3 regions of the Amycolatopsis sp. NPDC114504 genome follow, and region 2 is predicted to be linked to each of the others. Evidence: riboswitches for the same ligand, from Rfam matches in the RefSeq annotation. Region 2 holds a riboswitch; each other region holds the start of a gene.
The links. A riboswitch is a leader RNA that binds a small molecule or an ion and turns the genes downstream of it on or off. The one in region 2 is predicted to bind thiamine pyrophosphate.
Positions count from the first base shown of each region.

Region 1: another riboswitch for thiamine pyrophosphate. It lies ahead of thiO (glycine oxidase ThiO); the one in region 2 lies ahead of ACZ7PG_RS26150 (thiamine ABC transporter substrate-binding protein).
Region 3: another riboswitch for thiamine pyrophosphate. It lies ahead of thiC (phosphomethylpyrimidine synthase ThiC); the one in region 2 lies ahead of ACZ7PG_RS26150 (thiamine ABC transporter substrate-binding protein).

Region 1 is NZ_JBVKDU010000003.1:1,578,915-1,586,441, forward strand. It holds gene thiG (thiazole synthase) at 1-647, opposite strand, end outside; gene thiS (sulfur carrier protein ThiS) at 649-849, opposite strand; gene thiO (glycine oxidase ThiO) at 849-1,925, opposite strand; TPP riboswitch at 1,920-2,025, opposite strand; gene thiE (thiamine phosphate synthase) at 2,158-2,823, shown strand; gene ACZ7PG_RS28995 (hypothetical protein) at 2,825-3,556, opposite strand; gene ACZ7PG_RS29000 (threonine ammonia-lyase) at 3,703-4,653, shown strand; gene ACZ7PG_RS29005 (MFS transporter) at 4,650-6,176, opposite strand; gene ACZ7PG_RS29010 (GntR family transcriptional regulator) at 6,219-6,974, opposite strand; gene ACZ7PG_RS29015 (SIS domain-containing protein) at 7,123-7,527, shown strand, end outside.
Region 2 is NZ_JBVKDU010000003.1:994,782-1,002,308, forward strand. It holds gene ACZ7PG_RS26125 (LolA family protein) at 1-325, shown strand, start outside; gene ACZ7PG_RS26130 (ABC transporter ATP-binding protein) at 322-1,308, shown strand; gene ACZ7PG_RS26135 (ABC transporter permease) at 1,305-2,183, shown strand; gene ACZ7PG_RS26140 (ABC transporter ATP-binding protein) at 2,202-3,209, opposite strand; gene ACZ7PG_RS26145 (ABC transporter permease) at 3,209-4,834, opposite strand; gene ACZ7PG_RS26150 (thiamine ABC transporter substrate-binding protein) at 4,810-5,862, opposite strand; TPP riboswitch at 5,885-5,993, opposite strand; gene ACZ7PG_RS26155 (4a-hydroxytetrahydrobiopterin dehydratase) at 6,026-6,310, shown strand; gene ACZ7PG_RS26160 (hypothetical protein) at 6,386-6,514, shown strand; gene ACZ7PG_RS26165 (hypothetical protein) at 6,716-7,066, opposite strand; gene ychF (redox-regulated ATPase YchF) at 7,063-7,527, opposite strand, start outside.
Region 3 is NZ_JBVKDU010000003.1:1,565,887-1,573,413, forward strand. It holds gene ACZ7PG_RS28905 (AAA family ATPase) at 1-515, shown strand, start outside; gene ACZ7PG_RS28910 (LytR C-terminal domain-containing protein) at 559-1,179, opposite strand; gene ACZ7PG_RS28915 (DUF3263 domain-containing protein) at 1,176-1,484, opposite strand; gene ACZ7PG_RS28920 (peptide deformylase) at 1,639-2,217, shown strand; gene ACZ7PG_RS28925 (glycoside hydrolase family 15 protein) at 2,280-4,445, opposite strand; gene ACZ7PG_RS28930 (S1C family serine protease) at 4,646-5,557, shown strand; TPP riboswitch at 5,596-5,717, shown strand; gene thiC (phosphomethylpyrimidine synthase ThiC) at 5,711-7,345, shown strand; gene thiD (bifunctional hydroxymethylpyrimidine kinase/phosphomethylpyrimidine kinase) at 7,342-7,527, shown strand, end outside.

The sequences.
Region 1 (7,527 bases), 580 kb from region 2:
GGGTCCGTCGCCCGGGTGACGGCGGTGGACAGCAGGACGGCGTCGCAGCCGAGCTCCATCGCCAGCGTCGCGTCGGACGCCGTGCCGATTCCGGCGTCCAGGATCACCGGGACGCCCGCCCGCGAAACGATCAGCTCGATGTTGTGCGGATTCCGGATGCCGAGGCCGGTGCCGATCGGCGCGCCCAGCGGCATCACCGCGGCGCAGCCGGCCTCTTCGAGGCGCAGCGCGAGCACCGGATCGTCGTTCGTGTAGGCGAACACGGTGAACCCGTCGGCGGCCAGCCGTTCGGCGGCGTCGAGGGTTTCGATCGGGTCCGGGAGCAGCGTCCGGTCGTCGGCGTGCACCTCGAGCTTGATGAGATCGGTACCGAGCGCCTCGCGCGCCAGCTGCGCGGTGAGCACGGCTTCGGCGGCCGTGCGGCAGCCCGCGGTGTTCGGCAGCAGCTCGATGCCGAGCCTCTTCAGCAGTTCGAGGACGCCGGAGCCGCCCTCGGCGTCGGCGCGGCGCATGGCGACGGTGGTCAGCTCGGTGCCGGACGCGACCAGCGCGCGTTCGAGCACGGCGAGGTTCGCCGCGCCGCCGGTGCCGATGATCAGCCTCGACGACAGCTTGTGCGTGCCGATGACCAGCGGTTCTTCGTCCATTTCAGCCTCCCTGGACCGCGGTGAGCACGTCGAGTGCCGCGCCCTTGGGCACGGCGGTGGCCGCCCAGTCGCCGCGGCGGACGACGACGCCGTCGACCGCGACGGCGATGCCGGGCCGCTGGCCGCCCGACGCGTCGAGGACGTCGGCGACGGTCGCGCCGTCCGGGAACTCCGTCCACGTCCCGTTGAGCTTGATCTCCATCACACGTGCTCCTTTTGGTGCAGGCGGGCGGGCGAAGCCGCTTCGACGCCTTCGGGCGGCTTCTCACCCTCGAGCCAGGCGAGGACGGCGTCCGCGGTCACGGGGGCCATCAGCAAGCCGTTGCGGTGGTGCCCGGTGGCGGCGAAGACGCCGTCGTCCAGGACACCGACGTACGGCAGCACGTCCCGACTGCCGGCCCGCAGGCCCGCGGCGGTCTCGACGAGCTCGTACTCGGTGATCGCGGGGAAGACGCGCTCGGCGCCCTCGATCAGCTCGCGGACGCCGCGCGCGGTGACGGCCCGGTCGAAGCCCGCTTCGTACTGCGTCGCGCCGAGCACAAGCTCCTGGTCGCCGCGCGGGACGAGGTAGATCGGGCGCCCCTCGACGACGGCCCGCACGGTGCGCGACGGCGGCGGCAGGCAGCCGCGGCGCGGTTTCAGGCGCAGGATCTCGCCCTTGAGCGGGCGGACGGCGTCGGCGAGCTGCGGGTGCAGCCGCCCGGTCCAGGCACCCGCGGCGAGCACGACGGCGTCGGCGTCCGGGATCCGTTCGACGCGCTCGCGGACGAACCGGACTTTGTGGTTGACGCAGGCCGCGTACAGGGCGTGGAGCAGTTTCCGGTTGTCCACGGCCAGGTCGCCGAGCACGTGGAGTCCACTTCGGACGGACCCGACCCCGGGTTCGAGCCGCTTGGTCTCCCGGCTGGTGAGCCGTTCGGCCGCGCGGCCGAGCGAGTGCAGGTGGGCGGCGAGGATGTCGAGGTGCCCGGCGTCGGCGCTGTCGAACGCGACGACGAGCGTCCCGTGCTCGGCGAGTCCGGGGTCGACGCCCTCCTGCGCGAGGTCGCTCGCGAAGCCGGGCCAGCGCCGTAAAGAGGCTTCGCCGAGCGTGAGGACGTCCTCCTCGCCCGGCCAGGCCTCGGTGACCGGGGCGAGCATGCCGCCGGCCAGCCAGGACGCGCCGCCGCGGACGGGCTCGGGGTCGTAGAGGGTGACTTCGTGGCCGGTGCTCGCCGCGCGCCAGGCCGCGGACAGGCCGATGACGCCGCCACCGACGACGGCCAGGGTGTTCGTCATGGGAATCACGCTCCCTGCGCCGGCATGACCCGGATCAGGTTCCACGGTCGGAGCGGCAGCTCCCTCTCAGCCCGTCCCTCGGGCTCCCGTGCGGACTCCCTCACCCTACTGTGCCGTTGGTTGATAATCCAACCGCAGCCACGGCCGGATGACTTTCGCGGCAACGACACTTGCCGCTCGACGGCCGGCCTGCTTTGGTCGGATTATCAACCGCCGAGGTACGGTCGCCGCTATGCCCGCCCTCTCCGGTGACAAGATCCGCGCCCGCCTCGACGCCGCGCGCCTGTACCTGTGCACGGACGCCCGCACAGCCCGCGGCGACCTGGCCGCGTTCGCCGACGCGGCGCTGGCCGGCGGCGTCGACATCATCCAGCTGCGCGACAAGACCGGCGGCTCTCCGCTCGAGGCCGCGGCCGAGATCGCGGCGCTGGAGGTGCTGGCCGAGGCGTGCGCGCGCCACGGAGCGCTGCTGTCGGTGAACGACCGCGCGGACGTGGCACTGGCGGTCGGCGCGGACGTGCTCCACCTGGGCCAGGACGACATCCCGGTCCCGCTGGCCCGCCGCATCCTGGGCGACGAGGTGGTCATCGGCCGCTCGACGCACTCCGTTTCGCAGGCTTCGGCTGCCGCTGTGGAGTCGGGCGTGGACTACTTCTGCACGGGCCCGTGCTGGCCCACGCCGACGAAGCCCGGGCGTACCGCGCCGGGGCTGGACCTGGTCCGCGCGACCGCGGCTTCGGCTCCCTCGCGCCCTTGGTTCGCGATCGGCGGGATCGACGGCCCGCGGCTCCCGGAGGTTCTGGAAGCCGGGGCGTCGCGGATCGTCGTCGTCCGGGCCATCACCGAGGCCGAGGACCCCGAAGCCGCCGCGCGAGAGCTGCGGGCCCGCCTCCCCTGACCTACGGGGTCGGGGTGGTCGCCGCGCCCTGGCTGGTCGGCGGGGCCGAGGTCGTCGGCTGCTGGGCCGTTGTGCTCGGGGTCGTCGGGGTGGTCGTCGGGGACTGCGACGACGTCGTCGGCGGGGTGGTCGTCTCCGTGGTCGTCGACGGCGTGTTCGTCGGCGAGTCCTGGGTGTCGTTCGTCGAGGTCGACGGCGTTGTCGACGGGGTCGGGTCCGTGGTGCCCGATCCGCCGCCGAAGATCTTGCCGATGCTCGAGCCCGTGCCCGCCGCCACCTTGCCGCCCGTCGCCGCCTCGACGCCGACGATCGCCAGGATCGCCACCGCGAACGCCACCACGCTCGTGCCGATGATCAACGGCCAGCGCAGCTTCCGCAGCCGCGAAGGCTCTTCCTCGGGCGGTGACTCCGGCCGCGGAAGCCGCACCGTCGGCTGCTCGGCCAGCTCGACCTCGGAACCGGTCCCGCCGCGCCGGCGGATCCCCGACGTCGCCAGCTGCCGGGCCCTCGCCGCCGCCGCGCGCGTGCGCTGCAGCGAGCGCAGGTACACCTCGCCGCCGACCGTCGTGATCACACTCGCCACGCCCGCGCCCACGACGGTCCCCGCCACGCCGAGCGTCGATCCCAGCAGTGCCGCCGTCACCGCCGCCAGTGCCGCTGCCATCACCTGCGCGATCCGCAGGCCTGACTTCTCTTCCTTCGCTTCGGAAGCCGCTGCGTTCTCCTTGCTCATGATCCCGATCCGGTAGTAAGTCTTCTCCCCTGTCCAACGTCTAAGGCGCGCGAGGAACTCCCCGCGTTGCCGTGACGTGAGGAGGACCACTCCGTCTGTCCACAATAGACACTCCGGATCGAACACTTTCTTGACATACTCGGCACATGGAACTGGTGACGATCTCAGACATCGAGGCCGCGGCGAAGCGCGTCCAGGGTGTCGCCGTGCGCACGCCCCTGCTGCTCCAGACGTGGGACCCCCGCGGAACCCTGTGGCTCAAACCCGAAAGCCTGCAACCGGTCGGCGCGTTCAAGGTGCGCGGCGCGTTCAACGCGATCGGTTCCCTCGACGAGCTGCAGCGCTCCCGTGGCGTCATCGCTTACTCGAGCGGCAACCACGCGCAAGCCGTCGCTTACGCCGCGCAGCAGTACGGCGTGCCCGCGGTGATCGTCGTGCCGGACATCGCGCCGCGGATCAAGGTCGAGGCCACCCGCGCGTACGGCGCCGAGGTGATCGAGGTGCCGATCGGCGAGCACGAGGCCAAAGCGCACGAACTGGCCGCCGAACGCGGGCTGACCCTCGTCCCGCCCTTCGACGACGCGGCGATCATCGCCGGACAGGGCACGACGGGCCTCGAGATCGCCGAGGACCTCCCCGACGTCGAGGTCGTGCTGGTGCCGGTCAGCGGCGGCGGGCTGGCGTCCGGCGTCGGCACCGCCATCAGGGCCCGCGCCCCGCACGCGAAGGTCATCGGCGTCGAGCCGGCGCTGGCCGGCGACACGACCGAGGGGCTGCGCCTGGGCCGTCAGGTCGACTGGCCGCAGGCGGACCGCGCCCGGACGATCGCCGACGGCCTGCGCGCGCAGCCGTCGGAGCTGACCTTCGCACACCTGAAGGAGGTCGTCGACGCCATGGTCACGGTCTCCGAGGACGAGATCCGCGAGACCATGCGCACGCTCGCCCGCAAGGCCCGGCTGGTCGCCGAGCCCAGCGGCGCGGTGGCGACGGCGGCGTACCTGTTCCACGCCGAAGAGCTGCCGGCCGGACGCACGGTCGCCGTCGTCTCGGGCGGCAACGCCGACCCGGCGATGTTCGCGGAGATCCTCGCGGGCTAGGAACCGGCGACCGGGGTCCCGCCGCCGCGGACGTGCGTCGGCGGGCCCTCGACACCGCAGTGGTAGCACTCGCCCAGGTGCGGAGACTCGTCGGCGGCCGGGGGCGGAGGAGTCGGGGGCGCGAGGACGCCGTTGTGGATGCCCAGCGCGATCAGCCCGCCGGCGATCGCCAGCGCCGCGCAGATCACCAGCGCCATCCGCCACCCCGCGGTGAGCGCCACCGGGTCGGCGTACGCCTCGCCGGTCAGCCCGGCCGCCGCCGGCAGCACCGCCACCGCCAAGAGCCCGCCGGACCGCGCGATGGCGTTGTTGACCCCGGACGCGACGCCGGCGAAGCGGTCCGGGGCCGCGGCGAGCACCGTCGCGGTCACCGGGGCCACCACCGTCGCCAGGCCGAGCCCGAACACGACGACCGCCGGCAGCACCGCGCCGAGGTAGGACGCGCCGGGCGCAATGCGCAGCATCAGCAGCATCCCGATGCCGACGACGATCGGGCCGACCACCAGCTGCGCGCGCGGCCCGATCCGCTGCGCCAGCGCGCCCGACCGGCCCGACAGCAGCAGCATGACCACCGTGAGCGGCAGCCCGGCCAGGCCGGACGCCGTCGGCGAGTAGTGCAGCGACACCTGCAGCTGCATCACCAGCAGCATCATCACGCCGCCGAGCGCCGCGTACATGGCGAAGGTCAGCACGTTGGCCAGGGTGAACGTCCGGTCGCGGAACAGCGACGGCGGCACCAGCGGCTCGCGCGAGCGGTGCTGGACGACGACGAACGCGGTCAGCCCGGCGATCCCCAGCAGGCCCGCGACCAGCACGATCGGGTCACCGATGCCGCGTCCCGGCGCCTCCACCAGCGCGCCGGTGATCCCGGCGAGGCCGAGCGCGCCGAGCGCCGCGGCGCCGAAGTCCGGGTGCCCGGTCGCCTCCGGGTCGCGGGACTCGGGGACGAACTTCCGGGCCATCAGCACGACGACGACCGCGATCGGGACGTTGATGAGGAACGCGAGCCGCCACGACCAGACCTGGACGAGGAAACCGCCGAGCAGTGGTCCGGCGGCCGCGGCGATGCCGCCGAGCCCGGACCAGGCGCCGATCGCGCGGGCGCGGGCGTCGTGCGCGAAGGACGACTGGAGGATCGCGAGCGACCCCGGCGTCAGCAGCGCGCCGCCGATGCCCTGCAGGATCCGCATCGCGACCAGCATCTCGGTGGACACGGCGGCGGCGCACAGCCCGGAGGCGACGCCGAACCAGACGACGCCGATGAGGTACACGCGGCGCCGGCCGTAGCGGTCGCCGAGCGAGCCGGCGACCAGGATGAGCGCGGCGAGCGCCAGCAGGTAGCCGTCGAGGATCCATTGGAGCCCGGCGACGGAGGCGTTCAGCTCGGCGCCGATGCGGGGCAGGGCGACGTTGACGATGGTGCCGTCGAGCATCGCCATGCCCGAGCCGAGGATCGTGGTGGCGAGCACGCCGCGGGCGGCGTGCGTCCCCCATCGGATCCCGGTGTCTTCGGTGGCAGTCACCCCGCAACTCCACCTTGCGCGGTGATCGCCGTCAACACCGGGTCAGGGCATCAGCGTCGTGACGAACTTGTACCGGTCGCCGCGGTAGACCGAGCGGGCGTACTCGACCGGCTTGCCGTCCGTGGCGAACGAGTGCCGGGTCAGCCGGAGCACCGGCATGCCGACGTCGGCGCCGAGCATCTCCGCCTCTTCCGGACCGGCGAGCGACGTCTCGATCGACTCCTCCGCGCGTTCGAGTTCCACGCCGTAGTACTCGCGCAGAACGGCGTACAACGAACCGCCCGCCGAGACGTGCTTGCGCAGCCCGCGGAATCGGCCGGCCGGCAGGTGCGAAGTCTCCAGCGCCATCGGCTGCGAGTCCGCCAGTCGAAGCCGTCGAAGGCGAAGAATTTTCGCACCAGTACGGATTCCGAGCAGTTTCGCGAGATCGCCCTCGGCCGGGAGCTCCTCGAGCTCCAGCAGCTTCGAAGACGGCTTCAGGCCTTGGCGCCGCATGTCCTCGGTGTAAGAGGACAACTGCAGCCGCTGCGCGAGCTTCGGCTCGGCCGCGAAGGTGCCTTTGCCCTGCACACGGTGCAGGCGGCCCTCGGCGGTGAGGTCCGCCAGCGCCTGGCGCACGGTGGTGCGGGAAACCGTGAACTCCCCGGCGAGCGCGCGTTCGGTCGGGATCGGCGACCCGGGCGGCAGCACGTCCAGGAGGTCGAGGAGGTGCTGTTTCAGCGCCCAGTACTTGGGCTCGCGCTGCCCGCGCATCCCGGCGACGGCACTCGCCTCGCCCGTGGTGGTGGTCTCCAACATGCCCGACTCCCTATGTCTTCCCTCATTGCGCGCCACGTCCCCAGAAGAAACGTACCCTTTTCCCCAAACGCGCCGCCCCACTAAGATTGGTCTAGACCTGACCGACGCCGCCTGAGTCCGGTACATAATGCCGGAGGTGGAGAGGAAAATGATGACCGAACAACGGCCCGGCGAGCACATGGCCGCGGAGATCGCCCAGCAACCGGACGTCCTGGCCGGACTGGTGGGGCGTCAGGCGGAAATCGCCGAGGTGGCGGAAAAGATCTCACAACGGCCCCCGCGCTTCGCTTTGCTCGCCGCGCGTGGATCGAGTGACCACGCAGCGTTGTATGCGAAGTACCTGATCGAGGTACTGCTCGGCCTTCCGGCTGGTCTTGTCTCCCCGTCCACGGCGACGCTGTACGGCGCGCGGCCCGATCTGCGGGACGTGCTGTTCGTCACGGTCAGCCAGAGCGGTGGTTCGCCTGACCTGATCGAGGTCACCGAAACGGCGCGGCGCCAGGGCGCGCTGACGGTGTCCGTCACCAACACCCCGGACTCGCCGCTGCGGGCG
Region 2 (7,527 bases):
GGTGGACGACAAGGACAAGGCCCTCGCCGAGCAGGCGAAGGACAACGTCAAGGTCGTCGGCGACGGCTGGGACACCGTCGTCACGGGCAAGGTCCCGGCCGACGCGCTGAACGCGGCGCCGAAGCAGCAGTCCGGCCGTGAGGGCCGCGGCAACGCCGACCCGAAGGCGCTGCTCGAGCGCTTCGCCAAGAAGGTCAGCGGCACCTGGGGCAGCGGCTACCTCGTCACCACGAAGGTGGGCACCGCGGTGCTGACCGACGACGGCCGGTTCGCCGCCGGTGCGGTGCCGGAGCAGGTCCTCTACGAAGCGCTGGGCCAGAAGTGACCAGCACCACTGTGGAGTCCGGGGCGGACGTTTCTTCGGAAGCGTCCGCCCCGGCGGTTCCCCTGGCGGCACGCACGCGGGGGCTGCGCAAGGTCTACGGCAGCACCGTCGCCGTGGACCACGTCGACCTCGACATCCCGGAAGGCGCGGTCGTGGGGATGCTCGGGCCGAACGGCTCGGGCAAGACGACCACCATCCGGATGCTGCTCGGCCTGGTCCGGCCGACCGAAGGCGAGGTCGAGCTGCTCGGGCGCAAGATGCCCGACGCCGCCGCGCACGCGCTGCCGGACGTCGGCGCGCTGGTCGAGGGGCCGGGATTCCACCCGTTCCTCTCCGGGCGCGACAACCTGCTGCGCTTCGCCGCGGCCGAACCGCGGCTCGCGTCGGCCGGGATCCCGGCCGCGGTCGACTCGGCGCTCGAGCGCGTCGGGCTGACCGTCGCCGCGCGCCGACGGTACAAGGGCTATTCGCTCGGCATGAAGCAGCGGCTCGGGCTCGCCTCGGCGTTGCTCGTGCCGCGGAAGATGGTCGTGCTCGACGAGCCGACCAACGGCCTCGATCCCGCGGGTACCAGGGAGATCCGCAGGATCGTCGCCGAGCTGCACGCTTCCGGCGTCACCGTGCTCGTGTCGTCGCACCTGTTGGCCGAGGTGGAGGCGACGTGCACGCACGTCGCCGTGCTGCAGTCCGGCAACGTCGTCGCGCAGGGCGAGCTGACCGAGCTGCTGGAGTCGGGGAACGCGGCCCTGCTGGTCCGCACGCCCGACGCGGAACAGGCCGTGGAAGTGCTGCGGGAGCACCGGATCGGCGTCCGGCTCACCCCGGACGGCGTCCGGGCCGACCTCACGGCGGCGGAAGCGCCGCGGGTGCTGCAGGTCCTGGTGGGCGCGGGGGTCGCGGTCCACGAGGCGACGCGGGCCCGCACCGGGCTGGAAGACCTGTTCGCCCGGCTGACGGAGTCCACTGTGGAGGGATCGGGATGACCGCCGTCCTGGAAGCACCGGCGGCCCGCACGGGCCACGACACGGTGCCGCTGACCCGGCTGCTCGCCGCGGAGCTGCGCTGGATCTTCCGGCGGCCGCGGACGCTGGCCGTGCTCGGGCTTCTCGCGCTGATCCCGGTGATCATCGGCATCGGCCTGACGCTGGTCGACGAGAACGCGGCGAACGGCGGCGGCCCGGACGAGGGCGGCGGCGCGCTGCTGGCCTCCGCCGTCAACAACGCGTTCGTGCTGCCGATCGCGGCGGTCGTGCTGTCACTGGCGCTGCTCCTGCCGCTGGCGTCGGCGATGGCGGGCGCGGACGCGATCGCCGGCGAGACGGCGCACGGCACCCTGCGCGGCTGGCTGATCGCGCCGGTCGGGCGGGGCCGGTTGCTCGCGGTGAAGGCGTTCGGCGTCGCGACGGTGTCGGTGGTCTCAGTGCTGGCGATGTGCTTCACCGGCGTGGTGACCGGGCTGATCATCAACGGCACGGACTCGCTGTTCACGCTCTCCGGCACGACGTTGACGCTGGGCGGCGCGCTGGCCCGGATCCTGCTGATGGCGGGCTGGGTGGTGCTCCAGCTGTGGGCGGTCGGCGCGGTGGCGCTGGCGATCTCCAGCTGGACCGAGCACCCGATGCTGGTGGTGGCGTCGGTGCTGGCGGCCGACATCGTGTTCACGATCCTCGGTTTCCTGACGTCGCTGGACTGGCTGCACCCGTTCCTGCTGACGAAGGACTGGTCGGTGGCCCCGGCGGAGGTCCTGCAGGACCCGATGGGCGCCCAGATGCTGGGCGAAGGCGCTTTGCGCGCGGCCTGCTACATCGTGATCGGCCTGTCGCTGGCCTACGCGCGACTGTCCACTCGCGACGGCTGAGTCTCCCGGACGGCGTCGTCAGCCCACCAGCGCGACGCCGTCCGGGTCGAACTCCAGCTTCACGGAGTCGCCCGCCCGCAGGTCCGACGCGGCGGGCGCGACGGCGTCCACTGTGGATTCCTCGAGCTTGACGACGAGCCGGACGTGCTCGCGGCGGTGCACCGCCGCGACGACCTCGCCCGCCACGCCGTCGGTAGCCACCCGCAGTGCGTGCGGCCGCAGCCCGAGCCGCACCGGGCCGTCGTCGACGTCCGGCAGCGCGACGTCACCCAGCTCCGTGTGCACGACCCCGCCGGCCACGACGCCGTCCACGAACGTCGTCACGCCGAGGAACCGGGCCACGTCGTCGTCCGCCGGGCTGCGCCACACGCGGCGGACCGCGCCCTCCTGGCGGACCTCGCCGGCGTCGAGCACCGCGACCCGGTCGGCCAGCGTGAACGCCTCCTCCTGGTCGTGCGTCACCAGCAACGCCGTGATCTTGCTGCGGCGCAACAGGTCCGCCAGGTCGATGGCCAGCTGCTCGCGCAAGCCGGCGTCCAAACCGGACAGTGGCTCGTCCAGCAGCAGCAGTCGCGGCTTCGGCGCCAGCGCCCGGGCCAGCGCCACCCGCTGAGCCTGGCCGCCCGACAACTCCGTCACCCGGCGCTTTTCGAAGCCGGAGAGGCCGACCAGCGCCAGCAGTTCGGCGACGCGCGGGGCCCACTGCGCGCGGGGTACGCCGTGCATCCGCAGGCCGAACGCGATGTTCGCGGCGACGTCGCGGTGGCCGAACAGCTGGCCGTCCTGGAACACCAGCCCGAACCCGCGCCGGTGCACCGGCACCGCGCCGAGATCGTCGCCGTCCCAGCTCACCGAGCCGCGGGCCGAGGGCTCCAGCCCGGTGATCGCGCGCAGCAGCGTCGACTTCCCCGAGCCGGACGGGCCGAGCAGCGCCAGCACCTCGCCGTCGGCGATGTCGAGCCGCGCGTCGCGCACCGCGGCGAACGATCCGTAGTGGACGGTCAGGTCCCGCACCGACAGCGCCATCAGAACTCTCCCACCCGGCCACGTCCCAGCCTGTCGATCAGCGCGACCGCCAGCACCGTCACGAGCATCAGCAGTGCGCACGCGGCGTACGCCATCTGGTTGTTCAGCTCCCCCGGCCGTCCCATCAGCGACGCGATCGCGACCGGCAGCGTCGGCGACGTCGGCCGGGCGAGGAAGCTCGTCGCGCCGAACTCGCCGAGGGCGACGACGAACCCGAACCCGGCCGCGGCGACGAGCGGCCGCAGCGTCAGCGGCAGGTCGATCTCCCGCCACACGCGCAGCGGGCTCGCGCCGAGCGTCGACGCGGCCTGCCGCAATCGGACATCGACCGAGCGCAGCACCGGCAGCACCATCCGCACGATCAGCGGGATGATCACCAGCGCCTGGGCCAGCGGGACCAGGTAAGGCGACGTCCGGAGGTCGCCGGGCAGCGCGTCGAGCGTCACGAGGTAGCCGAACCCGACGGTCACCGCGGACACCCCGAGCGGCAGCATCAGCACGGCGTCCATGGTCTCGCCCACGCCGCGAGCGGCCTTCGCGGGCGACCGGCGCAGCGCGACGAGCACCACGGACGCGAGCACGCCGACGACCATCGCGAGCAGCGTCGCGTCGATCGCCACCTTCAGCGAGTTCACCGCCGCGTCCCAGCCGGACACCTGCAGCGCGCCCTTCTCCCCGGTGCTGGTTAACGCTCGATAACCGGCGAGGCTCCAGCCGTCGGAAGTGGAGACCGACTCGACGAGCAGCGCGACGATCGGCGTCAGCAGCAGGGCCAGCACGGCGCCCGCGGCACCGACCACCGGCCACTCGCCGCCGCGCGGGCGCCGGGACGTGCCGACGCCGATCCTGGCGCCGTCCTTGCGCCGCCGGGCCAGCCCGCCGAGGACCAGGGTGGCGACCACGGCAGCGAACTGGATCAGCGACAGCGCCGCCGCGCCGGAGAGATCGAGGAGGTCGACGGTCCGCAGGTAGATCTCGGTTTCCAGGGTCCGGTACTTCGCGCCGCCGAGGATGAGGACCACGCCGAAGCTGGTGGCGCAGAACAGGAACACGACGGCCGCGGCGGACGCGATCGCCGGCGCCAGCGCGGGCAGCGTCACCGAGCGGAACGCCCGCCACGGTGACGCGCCCAGCGCGCGGGCGGCGTCGGTCGTGCGCGAATCCAGCCGCGCCCAGAGCCCGGCGACGGTCCGCGCGACGACGGCGACGTTGAAGAACGCGTTGGCCAGCACGATCGGCAGGACGCCGCCGTCCGGCCACAGCGCCCGGAACGCCAGGCCGACGACGACGGTCGGCAGCACGAACGGCACCAGCACCAGCGTCCGCGCGAGGCCGACGCCGGGCAGCTTCACCCGGGCCAGCAGGAACGCCACCGGCAGCCCGGCGAGCACCGCGACGACGGTCGACGCCGCCGCGCTGCCGACCGTGAACGCGGCGAGCTGCCAGGTCCGCGCGTCGCCGAGGACGACGTCGAGGCCGCCCGCGGCGAACCCGCGGCCGATGATCGCCAGCACCGGCCACGCGAAGAACACCACCAGGAAGCCGATCGGGACCAGACCCAGCAGCGCCAGGCCGATCCCACGGGCCGTCCTTGGCGGCGCTAAGACTGCACGAGCGTGCGCCATTCGCCGATCCACTTCTCGCGTCCGTCCTGGACCTGGTCCGCCGTCAGCGCCTGCGGCTTCTGCGGCAGCGGCGCGACCTGCGCCCAGCCCGCGGGCAGGTCGACGCCCTGGCGCGCGGGGTAGACGTACATGTTGGCCGCGACCGTCGCCTGGAACTGCTGGGAGAGCAGGAAGTCGACGACCTTGCGCGCGCTCTCGGCCTGCTTGCCGTTCGCCAGCACGCCCGCGTACTCGACCTGCCGGTAGCAGGTGTCGAGCAGCGCCTTGGTGCGCGGCTTGCCGTCGTCGCCGACCTCCGCCGCCGGCGAAGAGGCGTACGAGACGACGATCGGGCGCGGGCCCTTGCCGGACGAGCCGGAGAAGTCCTTGGTGTAGGCCTCTTCCCAGCCGCTGACGACCTTGAGCCCGTTGGCCTTCAGCTTCGTCCAGTAGTCCTTCCAGCCGGCCTCGCCGTACTTCGCGATGGTGCCGAGGAGGAACGCGAGCCCGGGCGACGCCGTCGCCGGGTCCTCGGCGACCAGCAGGTCCTTGTACTTCGGGTCGGCCAGGTCGTCGTACGACGCCGGCGCCGCGATGCCCTTGCTCGTGAAGTAGTTCGTGTCGACGTTGACGCAGACGTCGCCGACGTCGACCGCGGACAGCCGGTGCTCGGGGTCGACGGCGTAGCGCTGCGGCCCGCGGTCGGCCTCCGGGCTGGTGTACGGCTCGAAGACGCCTTCCTTGAGCGCGCGCGAAGCGAAGGTCGAGTCGACGCCGTACGCGACGTCGCCGATCGGGTTGGCCTTCGTCAGCACGAGCTTGTTGGTTAGCGAACCGGCGTCGCCCTGCTTGAGCACGGAGACCTTGATGCCCGACTGCTTCTGGAAGGCGTCGAGCACCTCCTGCGGCGCCAGGAAGGAGTCGTGCGTCACGAGGGTGACGGTGGGCGTCTGCTGCGTGGCACCGTCACCGTCCGACAGCGAGCACCCCGCGGCGACGGCGCTGACGACGGCGATGGCCGTCGCGGCGCGCACAGCCCTGCGTTTCATCTACCCCTCCTGCACTTCGCCGGACGAGGAGGGAAAGCCCTCCCTTCGCCGGCATGATCCGGTCAGGTGCGAACGGTCGCGGGTGACCCCGCCTCTCAGCCCGGCTCGACCGGACTCCCGTGGCAACCGTGCAGCGTAGTCCAGGACGTACGACCATGGAGACATGACGGAAATCTTGAGCGACTCCGAGGCCGACGAACGCTTGAGCGCGGACTGGACCAGGTCCGGGAAGGTCATCTCCCGCGAGGTGGAGCTGGCGAGCTTCCCGCAGGCGATCGAGGTGGTGGACCGCGTCGCGGTGCTGGCCGAGGCCGCCGACCACCACCCGGACATCGACATCCGCTGGCGCACGCTGACGTTCCGCCTCAGCACGCACTCGGCGGGCGGGTTGACGGCGAAGGACTTCTCACTGGCGTCGGAGATCGACGCGGTGCTTTCTTCTTTGTGATCCCGGTTACGCTGAGTGCACTTTTCCGCGGTTTCGACGTCTCTCGGTAAACGACTTTTGCTAGGAGAGACGGCTATGACGCAGGCGATCGTGGTAGGCACGGCGGCATTCGCGACGATGGTGGCAGCGGCCGGAGGTGTGCTCTGGTTCACCGTCCGGGGCCGTCGTCACCCGGATGCCGGTGAGTTCGATCACAGCCGCTAACAAACGGCAAGATCAGCGCGCTGAGCAGGGCGGAAGCATCGGATTTCGGCCCTAGGAAGCGCCATGAACAGCACCGCCACCGCCCCCCTCACCGCCGCCCAGCGCGCCTGGATCAACGCCCTCGCCCCCGCGGTGGTGCTGATCGCGATCGCGCTGATGGGCCTCCTCGGCTGAGTCAGCCTCGCGCCGTCGCCCTGATCTTCAGAGCGGCGGCGCATTCGTCTCCGGGCGCTCGATCCGATCCACGGACGGGAGCTCCCCCGGGACCTCGTCGCTCGTGGTCCAGTACTCGAGGCCGGACAGCCGCCCGTCGTCGGTGAACACGATGAGCCCGCCGTCGGGCGCGTCCGCCTCCACGACCACCCGTTCGGTGAGCCGGGCTGCCGGCAGCTTTTCGTCCACCGCGAGGTCGATCGTCGGGCACCCACAGCCACACCGGCCGGTGACCCACGCCGTTTCCGCCTGGGCCCGCAGTTCGGCCGCGCCCGGGACGTCGCCGGCGAGCAGGAAGGTCAGCACCTCCCGCTCGCGCGGCGTCAGCGGACGGCTCATACGTTGAAGCGGAACTCCACGACGTCACCGTCGGCCATCGTGTAGTCCTTGCCCTCCATGCGGACCTTGCCCGCCGCGCGGGCCGCCGCCATCGAGCCGTTGTCCATCAGGTCGTCGTACGAGACGATCTCCGCCTTGATGAACCCGCGCTCGAAGTCCGTGTGGATGACGCCCGCGGCCTGCGGCGCGGTCGCGCCCTTGGGGATCGTCCAGGCGCGCGACTCCTTGGGGCCCGCCGTCAGGTACGTCTGCAGGCCGAGCGTGTGGAAACCCGCGCGGGCCAGGGCGTACAGGCCCGGCTCCGGCTGGCCGACCGACTCGAGCAGCTCGCGCACCGACTCCTCGTCGTCCAGCTCCAGCAGCTCCGCCTCGACCTTCGCGTCGAGGAACACCGCGTCCGCCGGGGCGACCAGCTTGGCCAGCTCCTCGCGGCGGGCGTCGTCGGTCAGGATCGCCTCGTC
Region 3 (7,527 bases), 570 kb from region 2:
CGCCGTCGCTGATCTTCCTCGACGAGATCGACGCGCTGGCCCCGCGCCGCGGCCAGTCGTCGGACTCGGGCGTCGCCGACCGCGTGGTCGCGGCGCTGCTGACCGAGCTCGACGGAGTCGAGCCGATGCGCGAGGTCGTCGTCCTGGGCGCGACGAACCGGCCGGAGCTGGTCGACCCCGCGCTGCTGCGGCCGGGCCGGCTGGAGCGCCGCGTCTACGTGCCGCCGCCGGACGCCGAAGCTCGGACCGCGATCCTGGTGGCCAGCTCGAAGAACACGCCGCTGGCCGCCGACGTCGACCTCGCCGAGGTCGCGTCCACTCTGGACGGTTACTCGGCCGCCGACTGCGCGGCGCTCATCCGCGAGGCGGCGCTGACGGCGATGCGCGAGTCACTGGAGGCCCGCGAAGTCACGGCGGCGCACCTGGACGCGGCGCGCAAGACGGTCCGGCCGAGCCTCGACCCGGCCCAGCTCGCGGCACTCGAGGCGTACGCGAAAACCCAGGTCGGCGAATGAAAAAGCGGCCGTCACCCCTGGGGTGACGGCCGCTCTCCCAAGCTCAGCTGCCCTTGTGGCCGGCCTGGTATTCCTTCGTCACGATCACTATCACGCCCGGGCTCGCGCCCTCGATCCCCGGGAAGCGCGGCTCCGCCTTGATCCCGAACTCCTGCGCGAGCTGTTTGGCCGCGGCTTCCTCGTCGGTGCCCGGGCGGTAGAACGCCGTCGTCGTCGGGATGGTGCCCTGCGAGTAGTTGCTGACCTCGTTGATGGTCCAGCCGCTCCCGCGGAAGTCCTCCGCCGCGCGGTCCGCCAGGCCCTTGATCGTCGAGTTGTTGAACACCCGGACGGTCACCCACTTGTTGCCCGCCTGGTGGTCACCGGGCTGGCCCGGCTGGCCGGACGTCGGCTGGCCCGGCGTCGGCGTGGTCGGCGACGGCGGGGTGGGCGACGTCGGGTTCGTCGAAGTCGAGGACGGCGGCGTCGTCGAGGTCGACCCCGGCGGCGGCTGCGACCCGGTGGAGCTGCCCGGTGAGCTGGGCGTGCCGCTCGGCCCGGCTTCGTTCGACCCGTCACCACTCAACGCGGACACGCCGCCGATGACCGCGGCGATGATGGCCACCCCGATCAGGACGACGCCCGCGGCCTTCATCGGCCGGGACATTCCCGAAAACACACTCATTTCAGCTCGATCCCCAGTCGCCGGGCGCCACGCTTGCGCTGGCGGGCGGCGCGCGTCTTGCGCAGCCGCTTCACCAGCATCGGGTCGGCTTCGATCGCTTCCGGCTTCTCCAGCAGCTTGTTGAGCAGCTGGTAGTAGCGCGTCGCGGACAAATCGAAGCGTTCGCGGATGGCGTTCTCCTTCGCCCCGGCATGTCGCCACCACTGGCGCTCGAAGACGAGGATCTCGACCTCGCGTTCGGTCAGGCCGGGCACGGGCTTCGGCGGCGACGGCTGCGGCTCAGCCATCGACTCCGCGGCGTCCATCCGAGTCCCTCTCAATCGGGCGTATGGCGAATCAGACCTAGCTCTTCCGCGGGCGCCATTCAACCACGGAAGCGCACGCCGACGTGGGCATCCGCGTCGGCGCGTCACGGTCTGATGCAGGTCTACCAGAGGGGTCCGACTAAACTGCGTGGTCGTGACCATCCACCCCATCGTGATCGCCGGCGAACCCGTGCTGCACCAGCCGACTCGGGAGATCACCGAGTTCGACGAGAAGCTGCGCACGCTCACCGACGACATGTTCGAGACGATGTACGCCGCCGAAGGAGTCGGTCTCGCGGCCAACCAGATCGGCCTCGACCTGCGGGTGTTCGTGTACGACTGCCCGGACGACGAGGGCGTCCGGCACAAGGGCCTCGTCGTGAACCCCAAGCTCGAGACGTCGGAGATCCCGGAGACCATGCCGGACCCGGACGACGACTGGGAGGGCTGCCTGTCCGCGCCCGGCGAGTCGTACCCGACGGGCCGCGCGACGTGGGCGAAGGTGACCGGCTTCGACGTCGAGGGCAACCCGATCGAGGTCGAGGGCACCGGCTACTTCGCGCGCTGCCTGCAGCACGAGACCGACCACCTCGACGGCTTCATCTACCTCGACCGCCTGGTCGGCCGGCACGCGCGCGCGGCGAAGAAGATGCTGAAGTCCAACAAGTGGGGCGTCCCGGGCAACTCGTGGCTGCCGCCGAAGACCCCCGAGGACGACGGCGCCGTCCTCTGACCCGCCCCCCGGTCGTGAGTGAGAAACAGGGTTAGAACACTGTTTCTCACTCACGACGGGTTTCAGCAGCCGAGGAAGTGGCAGCGCACCACCTTCGGCGTCTCCAGCGTCGAGCCCGCCTTGACGTCCTGCGCGAGCCGGACGTACTGGGCGTGCGTCCAGGCCAGCGGGGTCGCCGAGTTGTTCGGCGTGCCCGTCGCGAAGCCCGGCTGCCCCGACGGCGCGTTCTCGTCCCACACCTGCTCCGGCATGGTCTCCGCCGAGCTGCTCACCCGGCCGAGGTCACGCAGCCGCCGCGCGGCCGACGCCGGGTCGCCGAGCGTCAGCTCGTACTCGCCGCGCTCGCCGGCCAGCAGCGGCCACAGCCGGCCGAACGTCGTGCGGCTCTCGGCCGGGAACGTGTAGTCCCACGGCGAACCGTCGGCCTGCTCGCCGTAGCCGTCCTTGGTGTAGCGGTGCCAGAACTGGCCGGTCGGCGTCGTGAACGCGATGTCCTTGTCCGTCACCTTGATGCTGTTGCGAACCACCGGGTCGTCCGCGCGGTAGATGCCGAGCCGGACCAGGTCGAGGAAGCCCGCGTCGGTGACCGCGCGCTGGTCCATCGTGACGCTCGAGTTGCCGAGGTTGTACGTCGTCCCGGCGTTGGCGTTCGCGTCCTTGGTCAGCCGGACGAAGTACGGGTCCTTCGACAGCGGCCCGTTCGTGGTGATCGTCTGCTTCGGCAGGTCGGCCTTCATCTTGTCGGCCGCCGCGAGGTACCGGGCGGCGTCCGCCGGAGCTCCGTTGTGCGAAGCGATGTCCGCGGCGCAGACGAGCCCGGCGATCACCGACGCGATGGTCGACGGGGACCAGCCGTCCTGCTCCTCCCAGCGCTCCTGCTGGGTGTACGGCGCCCGCTGCCCGTTCGGGCCCACGTACCCGAGGATGAAGTCGGCGGCCTTCCGGACGCCGGGCCACAGGTCGTTGCGGCCGAGCTGCTGGGCCAGCACGATCGGGAAAGCGGTTTCGTCGAGCTGGATCGACGTCCAGTACGGCACGCCGTCGACCCGGCTGTTCTGCGGCATGTGCCCGTCGGCCTGCTGCTGGGTGCCGAACATGTACGACACCGAGCGGTTCGCGGCGGCCGTGTCGCCGCCGGCGGCCAGGCCGGTCGCGATCTGGTAGAGGTCACGCGGCCAGACCAGGTGGTAGGTGCCGGACGGCGACCACTCCGGGTCGTTGTTCCCGAAGCGCCACGGCATGCTCGGCGACGCGATGAAGGCGCCCGGGTGGTGCTTGTCCTCGCTCGCGGCGAGCGTCAGCATCGACGCCTTGTAGAGGTCACGCTCGGCGTCGGTCTTCAGCGACGACGGCGGCTTGCTGACGCCGCGCAGGTACTGTTCCCAGCCGCGGTCGTACGCGCGGGTGATGTCGCGGACGCCGCGTCGCTGCGACGCCTGCGCGCTGCCGAGCGCGTCGGCGGCCTTCGCGCCCATGCCTAGGGCGAGGGTGACGTGCCGGTTCCGGACGCCGTCGGCGCTCGTCTGCCCGGTCAGCAGGACGTTGCCCTTGGCGGCGGTGTCGTACTGCGCCAGCTTGAAGGTCTTCGTGAGCTGCGTGTTGCCGTCGGACGAGCCCGCGTAGCCGACGCTCGTCTTCGTGAACGCGGGCTTGGCGGTCAGCGCGGCGGCGTTCGTCGCGTCCTGCGCGGTGACGGCGTCGCCCTTGCGCGCGGCCGAGTCGTCGGAGCCGTCGTTGGTCAGGTCCGGGTCGGCGACCGCGTAGAGCTGGTACGGGCGCCCGGTGAGCGACTGGAAGTCGACGTCCACCAGCACGGTCGTGGCGGCCGGGTCGGTGACGTAGGTCTTGCGCAGCCGCCAGCGGTGCTGGTCGTCGGTGATCGTCTGCTCGTAGGTCAGGCTGTCGTCGTCGGTCCGCCGCACCTGCTGCGCCTTCTCGGCGTAGTCGAGGTCGGCGAAGCTACGGCCGTCCGTGACGACGAAGTTCATCGACCGGACGCTCGGCGTCGACAGGTCCGGGTAGTAGACCTCGGACATCTGGCCGCCCTGGAGCGTGAACCAGACGTTGCTGGACCGGTCGTGAGCCGTGCCGAAGCCGGTCTTGTTCGCGGGCAGCCAGCTGGGATGGGTCCCAGGAGCGCCGGGAGCCTCTCCCGCGGCCGCCGCGATCCCCGGGATCAGGCCGGTGACCAGCAGCCCGGCGAGGGCGCCGAACATGAGTTTTCGCATATCAACCCCACAGAAAGTCACTTCTGCACCGTTACAGAAGCGCCTGGAAGTGTCTCGCCGATCCTTCACCGGCGCATGGTCCGATCCGGTGAACCACTGACCGTCACTGGTCCGCCCGGCCGGTTCTCCAGCAGCGAACGGACTTCGGGCGCTTTCCGGCGCAGACTTGTAGTACCTGCAACGGTGTAATCGAGGTGCTCATGGAAGACGCGATGGACGCCTACTCGCGGGCGGTCAGCACGGTCGCCAAGACCGTCACCCCGCACGTCGCCGGGGTTCAGCTCGCGCGCGGCAGCGGCTCGGCCGTCGTCTTCGCCGCCGATGGCCACCTGCTGACCAACGCGCACGTCGTCGACGGCAACCGAAAAGGCGTCGCGACCTTCGCCGACGGCAGCGAAGTGCCGTTCGACGTCGTCGGCGCCGACCCGCTGTCCGATCTCGCGGTGCTGCGGGCACGCGGCGAGACGCCGTCGGCCGCTCAGCTGGGCGACGCCGACCAGCTCGTCGTCGGGCAGCTCGTCGTGGCCATCGGGAGCCCGCTCGGCTTCTCCGGCACCGTCACCGCGGGTGTCGTCAGCGCACTCGGCCGGGCACTGCCGGTGCGCCACGGCCGCGCGGGGCGCGTGATCGAAGACGTCATCCAGACCGACGCCGCGCTCAACCCGGGCAACTCCGGCGGCGCGCTCGCCGACTCCACCGGCCGCGTCGTCGGCATCAACACCGCCGTCGCCGGCATCGGGCTCGGGCTCGCCGTGCCGATCAACGCGACGACGCGGCGGATCATCGACACTCTCGTCGTCGAAGGCCGGGTGCGGCGCGCGTACCTCGGCGTCGTCGGGGTCCCGGCGCCGCTGCCGGACGACATCGCCGAGCGCACCGGGCAGAGCGCCGGGCTGAGGGTCCACGAGGTCGTCTCCGGCGGTCCCGCCGACCGCGCGGGCCTCAAGGCGGGCGACCTCGTGCTGACCGTCGGCCGCACCCGCGTCTCGGACGCCCAGGGCATCCAGCGGCAGCTGTTCGCGGAAGTGATCGGCACCGCACTGCCGATCACCGTGCTGCGCAACGGAGCCATGGTCGACGTGTACGCCACTCCGGCCGAGTTGGTCGGGTGACTTGAGTATCGCGCTCCGGCGTGGCATGGTCGGTGGCACAACACCAACGCGGGAGCTCGCGCCATGGCGGGCTGAGAGGGTGACTTGCGTTTCGCAGGCGTCACCGACCGCATGAACCTGACCGGGTAATGCCGGCGTAGGGAGTGAAAGTCGTTGACGACGCTCGAAAACAAGGACGTCTCCGTCACCACCGGCCCGATCACCGGTTCACACAAGGTGTATCACCAGACCGAATCCGGCCTGCGTGTTCCCGCACGCCGGATCGACCTCTCGAACGGCGAACACTTCGACGTCTACGACACTTCCGGCCCGTACACCGACCCCGAAGCCGAGATCGACGTCCACAGTGGACTGCACCGGCTGCGCGCCGGCTGGGCCGACGGGCGTGAGCACAACACCCAGCTCGGCTGGGCCAAACAGGGTGTCATCACGCGGGAGATGGAGTACGTCGCCGCCCGCGAACGGGTTTCCGCGGAGTTCGTGCGCGCCGAGGTCGCGAGCGGCCGCGCGGTGATCCCGGTCAACCGCAGGCACCCCGAGTCCGAACCGACGATCATCGGCAAGAACTTCCTGGTGAAGATCAACGCCAACATGGGCAACTCGGCCGTCTGGTCGTCGGTCGAGGAAGAGGTCGACAAGATGGTGTGGGCGACACGCTGGGGCGCCGACACGATCATGGACCTTTCGACGGGCAAGCGGATCCACGAGACGCGGGAGTGGATCATCCGCAACTCGCCGGTCCCGGTCGGCACCGTGCCGATCTACCAGGCGCTGGAAAAGGTCGACGGGGAACCGGAAAAGCTGTCGTGGGAGGTCTACCGCGACACCATCATCGAGCAGTGCGAACAGGGTGTCGACTACGTCACCGTGCACGCCGGCGTGCTGCTGCGCTACATCCCGCTGACCGCGCGGCGCGTTACCGGCATCGTCAGCCGCGGCGGGTCGATCATGGCCGCGTGGTGCCTCGCGCACCACCAAGAGTCCTTTTTGTACACGCACTTCGAGGAGCTCTGCGAGATCCTCCGGCAGTACGACGTCACGTTCTCCCTCGGCGACGGCCTGCGCCCCGGCTCGATCGCCGACGCCAACGACCGCGCCCAGTTCGCCGAGCTGGAGACCCTCGGCGAGCTGACGCACATCGCGCGTTCGCACGACGTCCAGGTGATGATCGAGGGCCCCGGCCACGTGCCGATGCACAAGATCAAGGAGAACGTCGAGCTCGAGGAAAAGCTTTGCGGTGAAGCGCCGTTCTACACCCTCGGTCCACTCGCGACGGACATCGCGCCGGCGTACGACCACATCACGTCGGCCATCGGCGCGGCGCAGATCGGCTGGTACGGCACGGCGATGCTGTGTTACGTCACACCGAAGGAGCACCTCGGCCTGCCGAACCGCGACGACGTCAAGACCGGCGTGATCACGTACAAGATCGCCGCGCACGCCGCGGATCTCGCCAAGGGCCACCAGTACGCCCAGGAGTGGGACGACGAGCTGTCGAAGGCGCGCTTCGAGTTCCGCTGGAACGACCAGTTCAACCTGTCGCTCGACCCGGACACCGCGCGCGCGTTCCACGACGAGACACTGCCCGCCGAGCCGGCCAAGACCGCGCACTTCTGCTCGATGTGCGGGCCGAAGTTCTGTTCGATGCGGATCACGCAGGACGTCCGCAAGTACGCCGAGGAGCACGGTCTGTCCACAGTGGAGGCGATCGAGGCCGGCATGGCGTCGAAGTCGGCGGAGTTCACCGAGTCCGGCGGCAAGGTCTACCTGCCCGTGGTGCAGCCGTGACACCGCCCACCGCCCTCACCATCGCCGGATCCGACTCCGGCGGTGGTGCGGGCATCCAGGCGGACCTGCGGACGTTCTTCGCCAACGGCGTACACGGGCTCGTCGCACTGACCGCGGTGACCGTGCAGAACTCCCTGGGCGTCCAGGGTTTCACCGAGATCCCGGCCGACGTCGTCACCGCA